Linked DNA regions of Peribacillus sp. FSL E2-0218. The protein of the gene in region 2 interacts with the protein of the main gene of each other region in a pairwise test. Links are inferred from orthologs where the notes say so. Each region holds a gene or a part of one and is shown on either strand. Other genes may lie near its edges. The genes, in order: MHI53_RS16805 and MHI53_RS07895.

What was found.
Region 1: the proteins of MHI53_RS07895 (region 2) and MHI53_RS16805 interact in binary tests that used the Bacillus subtilis proteins (3 or more experiments, as listed by UniProt). The link is inferred for Peribacillus sp. FSL E2-0218 from one-to-one orthologs.

The regions. Positions count from the first base shown.
Region 1 is NZ_CP150304.1:3,493,176-3,499,634, forward strand. What follows is about bases 1,766-4,638. They hold MHI53_RS16805 (post-transcriptional regulator), read right to left. Parts: upstream 3,419-4,638; coding sequence 3,113-3,418; downstream 1,766-3,112. Other genes in these bases: secDF (protein translocase subunit SecDF), read right to left, coding at 1,766-2,912; spoVB (stage V sporulation protein B), read left to right, coding at 3,588-4,638. Outside these bases: single-stranded-DNA-specific exonuclease RecJ, read right to left, coding at 1-401; more of secDF, read right to left, coding at 651-1,765; more of spoVB, read left to right, coding at 4,639-5,150; MHI53_RS16815 (DUF421 domain-containing protein), read right to left, coding at 5,180-5,839; MHI53_RS16820 (TIGR04086 family membrane protein), read left to right, coding at 6,032-6,403. UniProt on the Bacillus subtilis protein: Required for post-transcription initiation control of the comE operon. Promotes the accumulation of its target comE mRNA to septal and polar sites.
Region 2 is NZ_CP150304.1:1,630,376-1,636,947, forward strand. Bases 1,526-4,511 are described here. They hold MHI53_RS07895 (DivIVA domain-containing protein), read left to right. Parts: upstream 1,526-2,753; coding sequence 2,754-3,269; downstream 3,270-4,511. Other genes in these bases: MHI53_RS07885 (YggT family protein), read left to right, coding at 1,526-1,772; MHI53_RS07890 (RNA-binding protein), read left to right, coding at 1,895-2,668; ileS (isoleucine--tRNA ligase), read left to right, coding at 3,659-4,511. Also shown: peptidoglycan editing factor PgeF, read left to right, coding at 1-339; MHI53_RS07875 (YggS family pyridoxal phosphate-dependent enzyme), read left to right, coding at 342-1,013; MHI53_RS07880 (cell division protein SepF), read left to right, coding at 1,035-1,499; more of MHI53_RS07885, read left to right, coding at 1,506-1,525; more of ileS, read left to right, coding at 4,512-6,427. UniProt on the Bacillus subtilis protein: May act as a pilot protein, directing MinCD to the polar septation sites or by inhibiting MinCD at the midcell site of division. Required for polar localization of the chromosome during sporulation.

The DNA.
Region 1 (6,459 bases), 1.9 Mb from region 2 along the record:
GCCGCCAGGCGGAACGCCATTGGATTCGGGCCATAGCCCTCCGTAAACCGGTTCGGAATATAAAAGTCCACATCGGCTCCCATCCGCATCAGCGTCGTCAACATCACGGTGGTCGATGTCACTCCATCCGCATCATAATCACCGAATATCCTTATTTTTTCTCCGTTTTGAATCGCTTCTCTTATTCTATATACGGCTTTATCCATATCTTTCAATAAAAATGGGTCATGGAAAGTTTGATTTTTTACAAATAAAAAGGATCGGGCACTATCGATCGTATCCAGGCCTCGATTCACAAGCAGGGCTGCAACCAAAGGTGTGATATGAAGCTCTTCCGCTAGTATAGCAACTTTGTTTTCATCGGCAGTTCGCAAGTTCCACCGCGTTTTTGGCTTTAACATGAATTCACCCCTCAATTTACTTATTATACAAAACGAGTATGCCGGTTTCAATTTTATTTTAAATCCAAGGGATTCCCAAGATTTATAAAGAAAGCTCTTTTCGTGAAGATGGTTGTTTTTAAAACGAAACGATTTACGTATGATTGGAGCAGTTTGCGAGACGGAGGCGGGACCGGAGTAAAGCGTCAAAGTATGCGATAATAGCCATCAAAAAAGAAGGCTGGCATGATGCCAGCCTTCCCGATCTTATTAAACTTGCCCTTCAAGGCTTTTTTTCTTTTCTTTTGCCGTATTTAGCGGACCTTTCTTCTTCAATTCCCTGATTTTTAGATCAAGCCAGAATTGGGAAGCGATCAATAGCGATGAATACACACCGCATATCAGCCCGATGAACAGGGCAATCGAAAAGTTCCTGATGGCTTCACTGCCGAAAATCATCAAGGCGATAACCGTAACGAGTACCGTCAGCACTGTATTGATCGATCTCGTCAGCGTTTGCCTGATACTGATGTTCACGATATTCTCAAGCTCTTCGACGGTTTTGATTTTACGGCTGAAACGTAGGTTTTCCCGAATCCGGTCAAACGTAACGATCGTATCATTGATGGAATAACCGACGATTGTCAGAACCGCAGCAATGAAGGTGATATCCACCTCAAGGCGAAGCAAGCTAAAAATCGTAACGATGAAGAACGCATCATGAACGAGTGCGACGACGGCCGGTACAGCCATTCGCCATTCAAACCGTATCGATACATACAAGATGATACCGAGTGAGGCGATCGCCAAGGCAAAGATGGCATTTTTCGCAAGCTCTTTCCCTACCGTCGGTGATACGGTGCTCACATTCGGCTCTGCCCCGTAATCCTTCTTGAAATGATCCTTCAAAACAGCGATTTCCTGCTTATCAAGAACACCAACCGTCCGGACGACAGCATTTTTGTTTTCTTTTCCAGCAAGTCTGACATCCTTGATATCATTGACATCAATGCCGGCCTTGCCCATTTCCGTTTCGACCTGTTGAGTCGTCAGGACATCCTTAGATGCAACTTCAATGCGGGTTCCGCTTGTGAAGTCGATTCCCAGATTCAAGCGAAAAACGAACAGGAAGATGATCCCGATAATCGTAATCCCGATCGAAATGCCATAAAAAGCCTTCCGATGCTTGACGAAGTCGATTTTATCGAAGCGTGTCGGCAATGACATTAAATTGATCTTCTCGTTTAGGTTATGAATATATTTCTTCTTCACGCCAAACCATGATGTGCGTTTGTCGAGGAACCCGCTTTTCACCCACAGGCTCATGAATAGACGCGTACCATAAACGGCAGTGATGAAGCTCATTAAAATCGAGATGATCAAGGTCGTCGCAAACCCTTTAACCGAGCTTGTCCCGTAATAGAACAGGACGGCTGCAGCAAGCAAGGTCGTCAAGTTCGCATCCATGATCGTGCTAAGCGAGTTTTTCGTACCTTCTTTATAAGCCGCTTTTACAGTACGGCCAAGCTTCAGTTCATCCCTGATCCGCTCATAGGTTATGATATTGGCATCGACGGCCATCCCGACCCCGAGCACCAATGCCGCTATACCTGGAAGAGTAAGGACTGCGTTCATCCACTCGAAGACCAGCAGCGTCAGGAAGATATAGACGCTCAGTGTGACGACGGCAATGAATCCCGGGAAGCGGTAATAAACGAGCATGAAGATGAAAATGAGTGCAATCCCGATGATGCCGGCAAAAATCGTATCGTTCAGTGCGCCTGCACCAAATTGGGCTCCGACAGACGTGGAGTATTTTTCCTTCAAGTCGACAGGCAGTGCACCGGCATCAAGGAGGTCTGCAAGCTCTTTCGCCTCTTCAACCGTGAATTGCCCTGTAATGTATACCTTTTTCGTATTGAAAACTTCACTGACAGCAGGAGCGGATATCATATTGTCTTGTGAAGCTTTATCCTTGATGGAATCTTTGCCTTCCTCGAAATCCAGCCAGATGGCAAGAACATTCGTAGGTACTGGCATCGATGAAATTTTTTGCGTGATTTCTTTAAACTTGTTCACATCTTTCAATGTGACTTCTACGACCGGTTTATTATCTTGGAACGTTTGTTTCGCGCCGCCTTCCTTCAGGTCCGCACCGGTCATCATTTCCTTATCGTTATAATCCCGAAAGGATAATTTAGCTTGTGTCGAAAGGATTTCACGAGCGTTATTTTGGTCTTTAACCCCGGCCAATTGAACCCTGATCCGGTCTTTCCCTTCGATTTGAATATTAGGTTCACTAACACCCAAAACATTGACACGACGCTCAAGTGAGCTTACTGTAGCCCGTAAAACCTCCGGGGTGATCTTTTCCCCAGACAGCGGCTTCACTTCATATAACACTTCAAAACCGCCTTGAAGATCAAGTCCCAGCTTGATATCCTTTAGGATTCCTTTTGAAGTCGTTCCCATCGCTGCGAAAATCAAAAGAACGATCAGAAAAAACGCAACGATCCTGCTTCTTTTTACCATTATGTAGTAGGCCCCTTTCTATAATCCGCCTGTTCCTGAAGTTTAAAAACCTGTCATTTATTTTGTTTATATGCTACCTGCATTTCCCTTGCTTCCTGAAAAAAAGACACAGCTACCCATGCTTTTTTTCCAAAAAAAAGCATAACCATATCTATTATGAGTCATTTATAAACAGCTGTCAATTTAAGTATATCTTTGCGTCATTGCTTTAAAAGTTCTTTCAATTCCTCCTCGGATAGCGGCTCAAATAAGTTTGGTGATTTATATGCTTCGACCATTTGGAAGTTCATGAACTGGTTGCTCGAAAATGTCACGATATCGGCGACAAGCTCGTGAAGATGAATGTTTTCCTGCGGGCGCTTCCATTTGTTTTTCGTTAAGGTTCCCCAGATATCCTCCTCTGTAACGGCATTCAATCCAACCATTTGAAATTCCTCGCGCTTGCTCTTCAAGAATGGACGTACCTTTACATAATAGCTTTCATAGGGATGATTCATTTTCGCCATCACTTTGCCTCCAGTAAAAATGTTCTCTATCGATTGCGCATTTTCTTAAAAGGGCTCCAATCAGTTGCCAGAACGCAAACAAACACTTTTGTCATGCTTTGTCCAAGTACAAGCATATAGATAATTGTATAGCATAACCGCTTTTTTGAGAAGGCAGGGAGGGAGTTCAATGTCTAAATTTTTAAAAGGGACGCTGATATTATTAATCGCAAGCCTGATTACAAGAGTTCTTGGGTTCATTAACCGCATTGTCATCGCCCGCTTCATCGGCGAAGAAGGCGTTGGTTTATATATGATGGCTTTACCGACCCTCTTTCTCGTCGTGAACATTACCCAATTGGGGCTGCCGATCGCCATTTCCAAGTTTGTGGCCGAAGCCAATGCCCGGGGTGACGAACGGAAAATCAAAAAGATCCTCGTCGTCTCTTTGGCCTGCACCTTTGCTCTATCGATGATTTTCACTCCTGCGATGCTGTTGTTCGCACCCGTTCTCTCAGAATACTTATTCACTGATCCACGAACGGTCTGGCCCCTGATGGCGATAGCGCCAATCGTACCGATCATCGCGATATCATCGGTACTGCGCGGGTATTTCCAAGGCAAGCAAAATATGAAGCCCTTCGCTTTCTCGCAAGTGATCGAACAGGTGGCGCGCATCACCTTCATCGCCGTCCTGACGAAGGCCTTTTTGCCCTATGGGATTGAATATGCGGCAGCCGGAGCGATGTTCGCCTCGATAATCGGTGAGCTCGTCTCCCTCATTTACCTTTTGACTAGCTTCAAGCTAAAGAAGCATTTTAAGTTCAGGAAGAATTTTTTCAAAAATGTGAAGTCTGGTAAGGGGACGTTCACGGAATTGATGGGGATTGCGCTTCCTTCCACCGGAAGCAGGATGATCGGCTCGCTTTCATGGTTTTTCGAGCCGATTGTGGTGGCGCAGAGCTTGGCCCTTGCCGGTGTCACCGCAGCCGCAGCCACGAGCCAATACGGTGAACTGACAGGATATGCGCTGCCACTGCTCATGCTGCCTTCGTTCATTACATCATCATTGGCGACTGCCCTTGTACCGGCAGTCAGTGAGGCACGGACGACCGGGAACTTCCTGCTCGTTGAACACAGGCTGCAGCAGGCCCTGAAAATCACATTTATCACAGGCTGCTTAGCCGTCGTCATTTTGTTCATCTTTGCCGAACCGATCCTGCAAGTCATGTACGGCTCTTCACATGCCGCCGTTTTCATTAAATTCCTGGCACCTTTCTTCATTCTCTTTTACTTCCAGTTCCCGCTGCAGTCCATGCTTCAAGCATTGGACCTTGCAAAAGCGGCCATGTTCAACAGCCTGGCGGGTAACATTCTCAAAATCGGTGTGATCTGGCTCCTCGCATCAAAGGAAAGCTTCGGGATCATGGGGGCCGCAGTAGGTATAGCTGTCGGTTCGATGCTCGTCACCTTCCTGCATTTTTCCACCGTGCTGAAGGTCGTACCCTTCACGTTGCATTTCCGGAGCTATATATCTGCTTTAATTCTTGCTTTAATCTCTGGCTGGGGCGGCTATTATCTGTATCAAGCCCCGCTCTCGGCACAGCCCCTCGTACCAAGGCTGCTGCTGTCCGTAACGGTCGTGATCCTGCTTTTCACCTTTTTCCTGCTCATGACCGGCAGCATAAAAAAAGCGGATTTGATCCGGATTCCTAAGGTAGGCGGCTTTTTATCGAAGTTCGCCTGGAAATAATATGAACCGAAGCATTAAAAGGCTTCGGTTCATTTCTTCGTTTCATTTTTATCGATGTAAAATTGGCCATCTATGTACCCACAAATCGAAATCTCCTGGATTTTCGATTCACCATGTTTTTTCAGCTGGTGTCGAAGCCAAAATTGATTTTTTCCAATTTTATAAAGATTATTTTCCTGTATCTTCCCATCAATGATAAGGGGATATGGCGTTTCCTTCGTTTTCGTCCTTTTGCCTTGGGTGTTTTTAATGACCGAAAGTTTTCCCGACGATTCGAGAATGGCAAATTGCACTTCATTCAGATCATTGATTCCTTGTTCTCGCAGCTGGGTCAATAAATCATCGAAATTATATCGTTGCTTACGCATCGCCTTTTCATCTATTTTCCCTTGATTGATGATAATCTGAGGTGTACCGTCGACGATGTTCCGAAACCTGATGCTTTTCAATGATATGAACGCCAATATGATCTGGATGAAAGCGAGAACGAACATCGGGGTGATTTGCTGAAAAAATGGTTTATCCAAATCTTCAAAGGATAGGACTGCTATGTCCCCTATCATGATGGATACCACTAAATCAAGAATGCTCAGCTCCCCGACTTCCCGCTTACCCATCATCCGGAAAAGGAATAAGATGACTAGATAGATCACCGTCGTTCTAAAAATAATAGCCAGATAGGTATCCACTTCACTAACACATCCTTCATCCATAGCATGGCTTGGAAATTGAAAAATTACTCTATAATCTTTTCGAATTTCGCGGAAGCTGCTTAAACCTGGTCTAAAGGCTTCGTGTGGGGAATATGCTTGTACAAACACATAAACAGGCTAAAACGTATCAGCCTTTAAAAAGGAGGAATACCCATCGAAACTAAAAAAATGAGTGTCGCCGTAATTTATGGCGTAGGCTCCATCTTTGCCATAGCGATGATTGCAAGTTTGATCGTTTCCATCCTTCTTCGTTTCACTTCATTGACGGAATCATCCCTGACATACGTGGTCATGATCGTTTCCTTTTTATCGCTGTTCATTGGTGGATTCATTTCAGGAGGCAAAGGGAAAAAGCAAGGTCTATTCTTAGGCGGCAGCACCGGCTTGCTCTATCTGTTGATCGTGTTCCTTTTTCAATACTTGGGTCATGACGCACTCTTCACCATCAAGCAATGGATCTATTATGGCTGTTTCGTCATCACGGCCATGATGGGCGGCGTGCTTGGGGTCAATATGAGCTCCGACTCACGCACCCATTAAAAAAACAAACGAAACCGGGCATCCTTGCCCGGTTTTCATTTGTTGAGAAAAATCGC
Region 2 (6,572 bases):
AGAGAGGGTATAAAGGAAGCGGAGATATTTGCTGTAATAGGACCGTCCATTTGCTCGAAATGCTATGTTGTTGATGACAAAGTCATAGATTTGGTGCAGAATTTGCTGGAAGATAATGACGAAAAGCCATATAATTTAATCAGTGAAGGACAATATCAGTTAGATCTTAAGCGACTCAATTCTTTGGTTCTTCAGAAAGCGGGAATTCCAAACAGTCAAATTGAGATTACATCGTACTGCACAAGCTGCGATCACGATTTGTTTTTTTCACATCGCCGTGATAACGGGAAAACAGGCAGGTTAATGAGCTTTATCGGTTGGAAGGAGGATTTAAGGTAATTGTGAAAGTATTGGACAATTTAAAAAACATCGAAGAAAAGATAAATATAGCATGTGAAAATAGCGGCAGGCGCCGTGAAGATATAAAGTTGATCGCCGTGACAAAATATGTTTCGATCGAGAGGGCGAAGGAAGCCTTGGAAGCGGGAATCAGCGACTTAGGTGAAAACCGTGACGAAGGGCTCCTGAATAAATACGAAATACTGCAGGACAAGCCGAACTGGCATTATATTGGCTCCTTGCAGACGCGAAAAGTGAAGAATGTCATTGATAAAATCACCTATATCCATTCACTGGACCGAATTTCTTTAGCGGAAGAAATTCAAAAACGCGCAAAAGAGCCGATAAATTGTTTAGTGCAGGTGAATGTTTCGGGTGAGGAATCCAAACATGGCATGGACCCAGAGGCAGCAATGAGCTTCATAAAGGGGTTAGCCGGTTTTGATAAGGTGAAGGTTGCAGGATTGATGACGATGGCTCCTTTGACGGATGATCCACAAGTTTTACGTCAGTGCTTCCGGAACCTGAAAAATCTGCAGGTGGAAATCCAAAATGCTGCGCTCGCGCATGCACCATGCACGGAATTATCCATGGGGATGTCCAATGATTTCATGATTGCCATCGAAGAAGGCGCTACTATGATCAGGATTGGCACAGCACTTGTAGGCGAATAATTTTAAGGAGGTACGCTAAAGATGTCGTTCGTATCAAAATTTAAATCTTATTTCGCACTGGATGATGAGTATGAGTACAAGGATGAAGTGATGGAAGAAGAGGAGGCTGAACGAAAAACCGTGAAGTCAACTAAACAGCAGCAGCCAGTTTCTGCAGGGACTAATGGCAATCAGAATATCGTAAGTTTGCAAAGCGTCCAGAAATCTTCTAAAGTAGTATTATTGGAGCCTCGTGCCTATGCAGAAGCCCAGGAGGTAGCCGACCATCTGAAGAATAGGCGGGCTGTTGTCGTGAACCTTCAACGGATTCAGCATGATCAAGGAAAGCGGATCATTGATTTTCTTAGCGGGACTGTCTATGCAATCAGCGGGGATATCCAAAAAATCGGAACAGATATATTCTTATGTACCCCTGACAACGTCGATGTTTCCGGTAATATTACCGGATTTGCCGTCGATGAGGAGTATGAAGAAGCGAGGTGGTAATGATTAATGGGTTTAGTGCTTCAAGGTTTATATTATTTAATTGAAATTTATTCAATGGCATTAATCGTATACATATTGATGTCATGGTTTCCAAATGCAAGGGAGACATCCATCGGTCAATTCCTGGAAACGATTTGCGAACCATATTTAGAGCCTTTCAGAAAGTTCATACCACCACTTGGCATGATCGATCTTTCACCGCTTGTGGCCCTTCTGGTGCTTAACTTCGCAAGTGGGTATGGCATTCATTACCTTCAGACGCTGGTAGGTTAACCACAACCGGCAAAGAACGAAACTACACAGCCGGAAGATTCTCAGCTGTGTAGTGGCAACGAAGGAAGAAAGCATGTTTAGATCAATCATTATCTTGATAATTAAGGAGCAATTATACAATCATGAGTATTTATCAGCATTTCAGGCCGGAGGAAAAAGAATTCATTGACCAGGCAATGAATTGGATCGATCAGGTGAAAGATTCTTACGCTCCGAAATTATCTGACTTTCTGGATCCGCGACAGCAGGAAATCCTTATTTCCTTATTGGGAAATGATCCGGATGCCAAACTGCAATTCAACGGCGGGAGCGAATTCGTTGAGCGAAAACGTGTGCTCATTTACCCTGATTATTACTCTCCTGAACCATCGGATTTCAATATCTCCTTATACGATATTTCCTATCCAAAAAAGTTTGTTACGCTTGAACATAGGCAAATACTTGGAACCTTGATGTCACTTGGGGTAAAACGTGAAAAATTCGGCGATATAATCGTGACGGAGGAGCATATTCAATTTATTGCGGCCGAGGAGATGGATGCCTATCTCACTGGGAACCTGGAGAAGATCGGTAAAGCTTCCGTTGCCATAAAACGGCTTCCTATCGGGAATATCATCCAAGTCCAAGATAAATGGGAAGAACAAGTCACCACCGTCAGTTCCCTAAGGCTGGATAGTGTGCTTTCTGCCGTGCTGAATATCTCCCGCCAAAAAACGCAAGCCCTGGTAACGTCAGGTAAAGTGAAGGTCAATTTCAAGCAAACGGAAAATGTTTCTGAAGAATGCCGCGAGGGGGATACGTTATCCATCAGGGGGTTTGGCAGGTGCAAGATACTGTCGATAGATGGAAAAACCAAGAAGGATAAGTGGAGAATCTCGTTAGGCAGGCAAAAATAATTCAAGATTAAGCAGGATTTGGACATTTATTGTCGAATATAGAGTTTTAATATACTAGAGTAGAAACCGTTCTGGAGGTGCCGTAATGCCCTTAACCCCGATAGATATACATAATAAGGAATTTAATAAAGTATTTCGAGGGTATGATGAAGATGAAGTTAATGAGTTTCTCGACCAGGTCATTAAAGATTATGAACTGATATTGAGGGAGAAAAAAGAACTTGAAGATAAACTGAACGAGACTTATGATCGTTTGGGACATTTTACGACAATCGAGGGTACACTTAATAAGTCGATTATTGTCGCACAAGAAGCAGCTGAGGAATTAAGGCGCAACGCCCAAAAAGAAGCGAAGCTGATCATTAAGGAAGCAGAGAAAAATGCCGATCGGATCGTCAATGAGTCACTTGTGAAGGCTAGGAAAATCGCGATGGACATCGAAGACTTGAAAAAACAATCCAAAGTATTCCGGACCCGTTTCAAAATGCTTGTCGGTGCACAGTTGGATTTGCTGGACAATGATGATTGGGACCACCTTCTTGATTACGAAGTGGATGCGACTGAAATAGAATTAAATGAGAGAGTGGAAGAGGAAATTTAAACGATTCCTTGACTTTCAACACTTTTTTCGCATATAATTTTTTAACAATACAATTCATGATTACTTTAGACGATGACAGGGAAAGTAAATTCTTCACATGCTTATTAATAGCGACCGGGGATGGTGAGAGCCTGGAATAAGCGAAGATATTGAAGATCACCCTCGAGTTCTGAGTTGAACCTGCTTTTGCAGCAAGTAAACGAAGCGTTTCATTCACGTTACGAATGCTCGAGAGGTTGGATTCACTTTGTGAATCTTTCTAGCCAGGGTGGTACCGCGGGAAGCAAAGCTTTCTCGTCCCTTTTTTAGGGATGAGAAGGCTTTTTATTTTGCCTGGAGGAGTTTTGGGTGCCAATGAAATTGTGTAAAGACGGATGGAGGATGTAACGATGGAATACAAAGATACCTTATTGATGCCAAAAACGGAATTTCCAATGCGTGGAAATTTACCAAAACGAGAGCCGGAGATTCAAGAGAAATGGAAAGAAATGAATATTTATAAAAAGGTGCAGGAACAAACGGCAGGACGCCCTTTATTCATTTTACATGACGGACCGCCATACGCTAACGGTGATATCCATATGGGTCACGCGATGAACAAGGTTTTAAAAGATTTCATTGTCCGCTTTAAATCAATGAGCGGTTTTCAAGCACCGTATGTTCCTGGTTGGGATACGCACGGCCTTCCGATCGAAACGGCCTTGACTAAAAAAGGTGTTAAGCGGAAAGAAATGAGTGTAGCCGAATTCAGGAAGCTTTGTGAAGAGTATGCTTATGTTCAGATCGACAATCAACGTGAACAGTTTAAGAGAATTGGGGTTCGCGGGGATTGGGATAACCCTTACATCACATTAAAGCCTGAATATGAAGCCCAGCAAATCAAGGTCTTCGGCGATATGGCGAAAAAAGGCTATATTTATAAAGGGAAAAAACCTGTTTATTGGTCACCTTCCAGTGAATCAGCACTTGCGGAAGCTGAAATTGAATACCAAGATAAACGTTCTGCGTCAATCTATGTTGCTTTTGAAGTAACGGATGGCAAAGGAGTAATTGAAGAAGGAGTTAAAATCATCATTTGGACGACAACTCCTTGGACGATTCCTGCTAACCTTGGTATCTCGTTGCACCCGCAATTAAATTACGTCGTAGTGGCAGTCGAAAATGAAAAGTTCTTAATTGCTGAAGCTCTTCTTGAGTCCGTGACCGAAACGCTTGGCTGGGATAACCCAACCGTTGTGAAAACGGTAAAAGGGAGCGAATTGGACCGGGCAGGTGCCAAACATCCTCTTTATGATCGCGAATCTTTAGTGATGCTGGGTGAACATGTTACGACGGAAGCTGGCACGGGCTGTGTCCATACGGCTCCAGGACATGGTGAAGATGATTTTATCATCGGACAAAAATACGGCTTGGATGTCCTTTGCCCCGTGGATGAGAAAGGGGTCATGACAGAAGAGGCCGGTGAATTCGCTGGATTATTCTATGATCAAGCAAATAAACCGATTACAGAAAAATTAACCGAAGCTGGCGCGTTATTAAACTTGACGTTCATCACTCACTCTTATCCACATGATTGGCGGACGAAGAAACCGACGATTTTCCGGGCAACTGCACAATGGTTCGCATCAATCAAAGACTTCCGCAGTGAGCTTTTGGAGGCCATCGAAGAAACGAAATGGGTTCCCGCTTGGGGGGAAACGCGGCTATTCAATATGGTCCGTGACCGCGGAGATTGGTGTATCTCCCGTCAACGTGCATGGGGTGTACCGATTCCTGTCCTTTATGCAGAAAATGGCGAGCCGATCATTACCGATGAAACGATCAATCATATTTCAAACCTTTTCCGTGAACACGGTTCAAACATCTGGTTCGAACGGGAAGCAAAAGAGTTACTTCCGGAAGGCTTCACTCATGAAGGCAGCCCAAATGGCATCTTCACGAAAGAAACGGATATCATGGACGTATGGTTCGATTCCGGCTCATCTCATCAAGCTGTTCTTGAAGAAAGGGAAGACTTGCAGCGTCCTGCCGATCTTTATTTAGAAGGTTCGGATCAATATCGCGGCTGGTTTAACTCTTCACTTTCAACAAGTGTTGCCGTAACAGGAAAAGCACCCTATAAAGGCGTGCTGAGCCATGGATTCGCTTTGGATGGAGAAGGCCGCAAAATGAGTAAATCGATTGGGAACGTCGTCCTGCCATCCAAGGTCATGAACCAGCTTGGTGCAGATATATTACGCCTTTGGGTCGCTTCTGTCGATTACCAATCAGATGTCAGGGTTTCAGATCCTATCCTTAAACAAGTCTCGGAAGTGTATCGTAAAATCCGCAATACATTCCGCTTCCTACTGGGGAATTTGGATGGATTCAATCCGGAAACCGATAAAGTGGCAATCGATGAACTGCCTGAAGTGGACCGTTACATGCTGGTCAAATTGAATAAGCTGATCACTCAGTCCAAATTAAGTTATGAAAATTATGAGTTTGCGACCATTTATAATATGGTCAATAATTTCTGTACACAGGATTTGAGTTCGTTTTATCTTGATTATGCGAAAGACATTTTATATTGTGAAGCACCAAATGGTAAAGAGCGTATGGCCATTCAAACGGTGCTATACGAATCATTGGTAAGCTTGACGAAATTGGTGTCGCCAATCCTTTCGCATACGGCTGATGAAGTATGGGCGTTCATTCCTGGTGTAACGGAAGAAAGTGTCCAATTGACATGGATGCCTGAAGAAATTCACGTTGATGATGCACAAGCCATCGAAGAAAAATGGACGGCTTTCATGAACGTGCGTGACAACGTACTGAAAGCATTAGAAGAGGCTCGCAATCAGAAAATCATCGGTAAATCGCTGAACGCAAAAGTGAAGGTTTACGTGAATGAAGAAACGAAAAATCTGCTTGATAGCATCAAGGAGAGCTTTGAACAGTTATTCATCGTATCCGAATTCGAACTTGCTGGAGATGTGTCAAGTGCACCATCAGAAGCGGTTAAACTAGAGGATATGGCGATCGCGGTGACAAAAGCCGAAGGTGAAACATGTGAGCGTTGCTGGAATGTTTCCAAACAAGTGGGTCAAGTGGAGGAACATCCGACACTATGCCCGCGTTGTGCAACAGTAGTGAAAGAGCATTATGTGAATCAATGATTCCAGAAGGCATGCGGCGGGACTCTCTATGAAGGGTCCGGTCAGCTTGTATACAAAAAGGCTTCGAAATGATTACATTTCGAAGCCTTTTTAATGTTAGATAGGTTTTGAAGCAGGTAAGCCCATTTTAGATAGTCATGTGTGC